One region of the Bartonella refiksaydamii genome, then DNA from elsewhere that is predicted to be linked to it. Evidence: predicted binding sites of a transcription regulator. Region 1 holds the regulator's gene; the other holds the start of a gene.

The links. The regulator HrcA, encoded in region 1, represses chaperone genes, less so after heat shock. The targets are predictions, from matches to a motif close to GTTAGCACTCNCNNNNNGNGAGTGCTAAC.
Region 2: a site for HrcA is predicted at 2,114-2,142, ahead of groES (co-chaperone GroES). Genes of this name have one in related genera too.

What each region holds. Positions count from the first base shown of each region.
Region 1 is NZ_LR736290.1:114,109-117,757, forward strand. Features, by position in the region: gene hemW (radical SAM family heme chaperone HemW) at 1-765, opposite strand, end outside; gene rdgB (RdgB/HAM1 family non-canonical purine NTP pyrophosphatase) at 762-1,409, opposite strand; gene hrcA (heat-inducible transcriptional repressor HrcA) at 1,724-2,794, shown strand; gene grpE (nucleotide exchange factor GrpE) at 2,919-3,581, shown strand.
Region 2 is NZ_LR736310.1:6,756-10,404, reverse strand. Features, by position in the region: gene groL (chaperonin GroEL) at 48-1,691, opposite strand; gene groES (co-chaperone GroES) at 1,768-2,064, opposite strand; gene fumC (class II fumarate hydratase) at 2,292-3,649, shown strand, end outside.

The DNA of each region.
Region 1 (3,649 bases):
ATAAAGAAGATTGTGTGCTGATTCGGAACCGGGACTTGCGTGATTTGAGATCTCATAGGCTGGAAGTCCATGTGTAGTAGTTATTTCTTGGGTAAGATGATACAGATCTGCTGCGAGTTCTGAAGCGGGGAGGATAAGTCTTCCTGCGGCGTGAAGCCGCTTAAAGGCGGTTCCTTCTTCGATAGTCAGTTGGTAAAGAGAAAGATGGTCTGCTGCCAAGTCAATGGCTTGAAAAAGTTCATTTTTCCATTGCTCGAGTGTTTGCTCGGGGCGGGCATAAATAAGATCAAAAGATAAACGTGGAAAGATTTTCCGCGCCAAAGCAATCGCGTGAAGAGCCTGTTTTACATCATGGAGACGGCCAAGTTGTCGTAATGCCTTGTCATTGAGTGCTTGTACACCTAAGGATAAGCGGTTAATTCCTGCCGCTCTGTATCCGTGAAAACGTTCTGCTTCTACACTTGATGGGTTGGCTTCCAGTGTGATTTCGGCTTTATCATCGACCGTCCACTTTTTTGCAACTGCTTGCAATAAAGCATCAACAGTTTGAGGAGTCATAAGAGAGGGCGTCCCCCCACCAATAAAGATACTGGTAATATGACGTGGACCTATTTTATGGTATTGCGTTTCTATTTCACGTTCAAAAGCGGTTACAAAGCGTGATTGATCAACGCCATGGACGCGTACGTGCGAATTAAAGTCACAATAAGGACATTTAGCAGCGCAAAAAGGCCAATGAATATAAATGCCAAAAATTTTATTCATGAGGGTGTTAAAAGGTTTTCTGCGAAAAGCTTGAAAGCACGCGCGCGATGCGAGAGGGGTGTTTTATCATTTAGCTTCCAGCCATGTTTTTGCTCTGTTGACATTTCACCAAAGGTATTTTCATATCCATCTGGTAAAAAAATGGGATCAAAGCCAAAACCTTTATCTCCACGTGGTGGCCAAATGAATGTACCTTCAACGCACCCACGGAAATAATCTGCATAAGCATCGGGCCATGCAATGCAGATGACTGATATAAATCGGCCTTTCCGTTGGCTTTTTTCATGTGCTCCAACTTTTTGGAGTTCATCTTCTACTTTTTGCATAGCTTTTGAAAAATTACGTGTGCCATCAGGTTGAAGGGCAAGGTCAGCTGTATAAACGCCAGGTGCACCACCCAATGCATCCACTTCCATGCCAGAATCATCAGAAAGAGCCGGAAGTCCTGTATTTTTTGCTGCTGCAAAAGCTTTAATGTAGGCATTTTCTTCAAATGTTGTTCCCGTTTCTTTTGGTTCTGGTAATCCGAGCTCTTTTGCGGATTGTATTGTTAAACCAAAAGGGGCAACCAATGCGGTAATTTCATGCAATTTTCCGGTGTTATGTGTAGCAATGACGAGTTTTTTTGTTGCTATGCTTCTCATATACATCTCTCCAGAAATGAAAGGGGGATACTATTTTTATGCTAGAAACTAGCTTAAGTGACCGTATGATAGGGATCTTATCAGATTTTACAAGACACGATCTTTTTGCATGTTTATTGATATCCTATTTAAATGAAATCTTTTGTATTTGATAAGGATAATAATTGCAAAGACATAAAGGCTGTACTCCTTTAATGGTAGCATTTTTTATGATAAATATATAGTGTGCTTTTGCACTACTTTAGACTGTTTGACCAAACCTTGGCAAAACTTATATAAGAAGGAAGTATTTTTAGAGTAGTGAATTAATTGTAATGAAGCACAAACCTATTGATGATGAACTAAAATATCTTGATGAGCGTTCACGTGATATCTTTCGTCATATTGTTGAGGCTTATCTTAATGATGGTGAACCTGTAGGATCACGAAATCTTTCGCGGCTTTTGCAACAGACATTGTCGCCTGCTACGATTCGCAATGTGATGAGTGATCTCGAACATCTTGGGTTGATTTATGCACCGCATGTGTCTGCGGGGCGAATGCCAACACAATCAGGGTTAAGATTTTTTGTTGATGCATTTATGGAAGCGGGTGATTTGCCAAGCGAGGAGCGTGAAAGTATCGAAACGCAAGTCAAGGAGGCTGGTCATGCACAATCTGTAGAACATTTTCTCGTTCAAGCGAGTCGCGTTCTTTCAGATCTTTCACGTGGAGCGGGGCTTGTTCTAGCAACGAAATATGAAGGAACGTTGAAGCATATTGAATTTGTACGTCTTGATGGGGCGCAAGCTCTTGCAGTTTTAGTAACCCAACAAGGGGAGGTTGAAAATCGTGTTGTTCATTTACCGGAAGGTGTTACCCATGCACAATTGACAGAGGCAACGAATTTTCTCAATGCTCATATTCAGGGGCGTACATTGAGTGAAGCTAAAGAAGAAATTGCACGTTTATGCTCAGAAACGCGGGCTGCGCTTGATCATTTGTCTCATCATCTTGTTGAAACAGGGTTAGCTCTTTGGGGAGGAGAAGGTGCTGATCATAAAATACACCTTATTGTTCGTGGGCGCAGTAATTTGCTTGAAGATGTGAAAGCAGAAGAAGATTTGGAGCGGTTACGACATCTGTTTGATGATCTTGAAACGCGTGAAAGTATGGCACAGCTCCTTGATTTAACGGATGAAGGTTCAGGAGTTCGTATCTTTATTGGTTCAGAAAACAAATTGTTTTCGCTTTCTGGTTCTTCTTTAGTGGTGGCACCTTATCGTGATTCAAAGCAAAGAGTTATTGGTGCTTTAGGTGTTATTGGACCCACACGGCTTAATTATGCTAGGATTGTGCCCATGGTTGATTATACGGCTCAACTTATATCACAACTGTTGCGTTAAAACATTTAGGTGAACATTTATATTATAAATATTCATTGTATTGAGATGCGTAAATACCCCTTGATTTTTGCCTGCAGAATTTCGATATCGAGAATAACAAATCTTATGAAGGAATGGAATTTTTATGTCTGAAGAAAAAAACAAATTTACTGACGCTTCATTGGAAAATCGCGATTTGAAAAATCCAACTGATCGTGATGCACTTAAACAAGCAGCAGATGAGTTTTTAAAAACGCGCGAAGCCGAAGCTCGCGCAGAGATTTCAAAAGAGGAAAATGAGTTTATAGATCCCTTAGCTGCTTTGCAGAACGAAAATAAAGACCTGAAAGACCAGCTTTTACGTCTTGCTGCAGACATGGAAAACCTTCGACGTCGTACTGCACGTGATATGGCGGATGCGAGGGCTTATTCAATTGCCAATTTTGCGCGTGACATGTTATCTGTTTCTGATAACCTCAATCGTGCTTTAGAGGCTATTCCAGAAGGGGCAAAGGAGAGTGATGCTGGTTTGAAAACATTAGCGGAGGGCGTTGAGATGACTGAGCGTGCAATGATAGCAGCGTTGGAACGTCACGGAGTGCAGAAAATTCATCCAGAAGGGCAAAAATTTGATCCTAACTTTCACCAAGCAATGTTTGAAATTCCTAACTCTGATGTTCCAGATAACACTGTTCAACAAGTTGTTCAGGCAGGTTACATTATCGGTGAACGTGTTTTGCGTCCAGCTATAGTAGGTGTAGCCAAAGGTGGAGCAAAAGAAGCTTCTGTTAAATCTGATTCAGCTTAAAATGCATCAAAAATATACCCACCGCGCAAAGGTGCAGTACTGCATGCAATGCTACACCCGTAAGGCAT
Region 2 (3,649 bases), on a different contig from region 1:
GGGCCTAGAAGACCCGTTTTTTTTATTACCTCTAGGGAAAAAAGAGCTTAGAAATCCATTCCGCCCATTCCACCCATTCCACCACCAGGCATTGGAGGCATCGGAGTATCTTTCTTTGGAACTTCAGCAACCATTGCTTCTGTTGTGATAAGAAGGCTAGCAATTGATGCAGCATTCTGAAGAGCAGAACGCACAACCTTCACAGGATCAACAATTCCCAAAGCAATCAAATCACCAAACTCACCAGTTGCGGTATTGTAACCAAATGTGTCCGCATTGTTTTCAAGCACTTTGCCAACAATAATCGCTGCTTCTTCACCAGCATTGCTTGCAATTTGGCGCGCTGGTGCTTGTAGAGCACGGCGAACAATACTAATACCAGCTTCTTGATCAGGGTTGCTACCTTTAACAGTCAACGCATTTGCAGCACGCAATAATGCGGTTCCACCACCAGCAACAATACCTTCTTCCACAGCAGCACGTGTTGCATTCAAGGCATCATCAACGCGGTCTTTCTTCTCTTTCACTTCAACTTCTGTTGCACCACCAACACGGATAACAGCAACACCACCAGCAAGCTTAGCAAGTCTTTCTTGCAATTTCTCACGATCATAGTCAGAAGTTGTTTCTTCGATTTGCGCTTTAATCTGATTTACGCGTGCACTAATTTCGCTCTTTTGTCCAGCACCATCAATAATCGTCGTATTTTCTTTAGAAATATTGACTTTCTTAGCACGTCCAAGCATATCCAAAGTGACATTTTCAAGTTTAATGCCCACATCCTCGGAAATAACCTGACCCGATGTCAAAATTGCAATATCCTCAAGCATTGCTTTACGACGGTCACCAAAGCCTGGAGCTTTCACAGCAGCAATTTTCAAACCACCACGCAGCTTGTTGACAACCAGCGTCGCCAAAGCTTCACCTTCCACATCTTCAGCGATAATGAGAAGTGGTTTACCAGACTGAACGACAGCTTCAAGCACAGGAAGAAGAGATTGTAGATTAGACAATTTCTTTTCGTGAATGAGAATGTAAGGATCATCAAGATCTGCCACCATTTTCTCAGCATTGGTGACAAAGTAAGGGGAAAGGTATCCACGATCAAACTGCATTCCTTCCACAACTTCCAATTCCGTTTCAGCAGTTTTTGCTTCTTCCACAGTAATAACGCCTTCATTGCCGACTTTTTCCATGGCATCAGCGATCATTTTGCCGATTTCCTCAGCTCCATTAGCGGAAATTGTTCCCACTTGAGCGATTTCTGCTGAAGTTTGGATTTTTTTTGCTTTTTTGAAGAGATTTGCCACCACTTCTTCAACAGCAGCATCAATCCCACGCTTAAGATCCATTGGGTTCATGCCAGCAGCAACAGCTTTTACGCCTTCTTGCACAATAGCCTGTCCCAAAACAGTTGCAGTTGTTGTTCCATCACCAGCAATATCATTGGTTTTAGAAGCAACTTCGCGCAACATTTGCGCACCCATATTTTCGAACTTATCTTCCAGTTCGATTTCCTTTGCAACGGATACACCATCTTTTGTGATACGAGGCGCACCAAATGATTTATCGATCACCACATTGCGACCTTTAGGGCCCAGCGTCACCTTTACAGCGTTAGCAAGGATATCAACACCGCGCAATAAACGCTCACGCGCTTCACGGCCAAATTTGACTTCTTTAGCAGCCATTTAATTTCTCCTTGGAGTTGTCTTAATAAAGTACAAAATACTAAACAATACAAAATGGAAGAACTAAGAGACTGAATTAGCCCAAAATTCCCATAATGTCAGATTCTTTCATAATGAGGAGGTCTTCGCCATTAATTTTAACTTCGGTTCCAGACCATTTTCCAAACAAGATACGGTCTCCTGTTTTAACTTCCAAAGGCACGCGCTTTCCATTATCATCGAGAGCGCCATTGCCAACAGCAATAACTTCACCTTCTTGAGGTTTTTCCTTTGCTGTATCAGGGATGATAATCCCACCAGCAGTCTTATTTTCAGATTCAACCCGACGAACAACGACACGATCGTGAAGTGGGCGGAATTGTATGTTAGCCATGTTTTAAATCCTTAAAACTTAGTATAACTGAATTAATCTTAAAGGGTTTGTTAGCACTCTTCAACCAAGAGTGCTAGTATCAACCCGAATATAAAATCGCCACTCTCCAATGTCAAGGATCAACTGTTAAAATAATTTACTTCAATAAGTCTTAAGAGTCTTGCCTCTTTTTTCACTTTTGCGTTATCTAGGTTTTTATTATACCTGTAAACATAAAGGATTTTATCATGGTTGAAACACGTAAAGAAACGGATAGCTTTGGAACGATTTCGGTACGTCAAGACCGTTATTGGGGTGCACAAACTGAACGTTCTCTGCATAATTTTAATATTGGCACAGAAAAACAACCTCTCACCATCATCTATGCCTTAAGCCTTATCAAAAAGGCAGCAGCTGTTGTAAATATGGACAAAGGAAAGCTCCCGCAAAACATCGGGAAAGCAATCATTACTGCTGCTGATGAGGTACTTGCAGGAACATTCGATACACATTTTCCCCTTTCTGTCTGGCAAACAGGCTCCGGCACACAGAGCAATATGAACGTCAATGAAGTCATCGCCAACCATGCCAGCATGCTTTTGGGAGGAAAACTTGGTACCAAAGCTCCCGTTCACCCGAATGATCACGTGAATATGAGCCAATCATCAAACGATTCCTTTCCCACCGCGCTTCATATTGCTACCACGCTACAAACGCGCCAACACTTATTTCCTATTCTTGAAGCCCTTATTACCACTTTAAGAAAAAAAGAAGAAGAATTTGCCGACATTATCAAAATCGGGCGCACCCATACCCAAGATGCAACCCCCTTAACTTTAGCGCAAGAATTTTCAGGCTATCGTGCCGCACTGGAAGCCAATCTTCAGCGCATTGAAACAGCTCTTTCCGACGTCCAAACACTTGCCCAAGGAGGTACAGCTGTTGGAACTGGGCTCAATGCACCAAAAGGTTTTGATGTTGCCTTTGCGCAAACAATAAGCGCCCTTACAGGAATAACCTTTAAAACTGCCAGCAATAAATTTGAAGCCCTTGCTCACCATGGAGCCCTTGCACATTTCCATGGAAGTCTAAATGCTCTAGCTGCTGATCTGTTTAAAATTGCCAACGATATCCGATTCTTAGGTTCAGGTCCCCGCTCAGGCTTGGGTGAATTAAGCTTGCCCGAAAATGAACCAGGCTCTTCCATCATGCCAGGCAAGGTCAATCCCACACAGTGCGAAGCAATGACAATGGTTGCCTGCCAAGTCTTTGGTAATCATACCAGTGTCACATTTGCCGCAAGCCAAGGGCATTTTGAACTAAACGTTTATAAACCTGTTATTGGTTATAATGTTTTACAATCGATTACGCTTCTTGGTGATTGCATGCGCTCTTTTGATCTCCATTGCATACAAGGTTTAAGCGCCAATCGCGTTCATATTCACTCTCTCATGGAACGCTCTTTGATGCTTGTAACAGCTCTTACCCCAGAAATTGGCTATGAAAAAGCCGCTGAAATTGCCAAAGCCGCGCATAAAAATGATACAACTTTGCGTACTGAAGCCCTAAAAGCAGGCGTTTCTGGAGATGATTATGACCGTCTGGT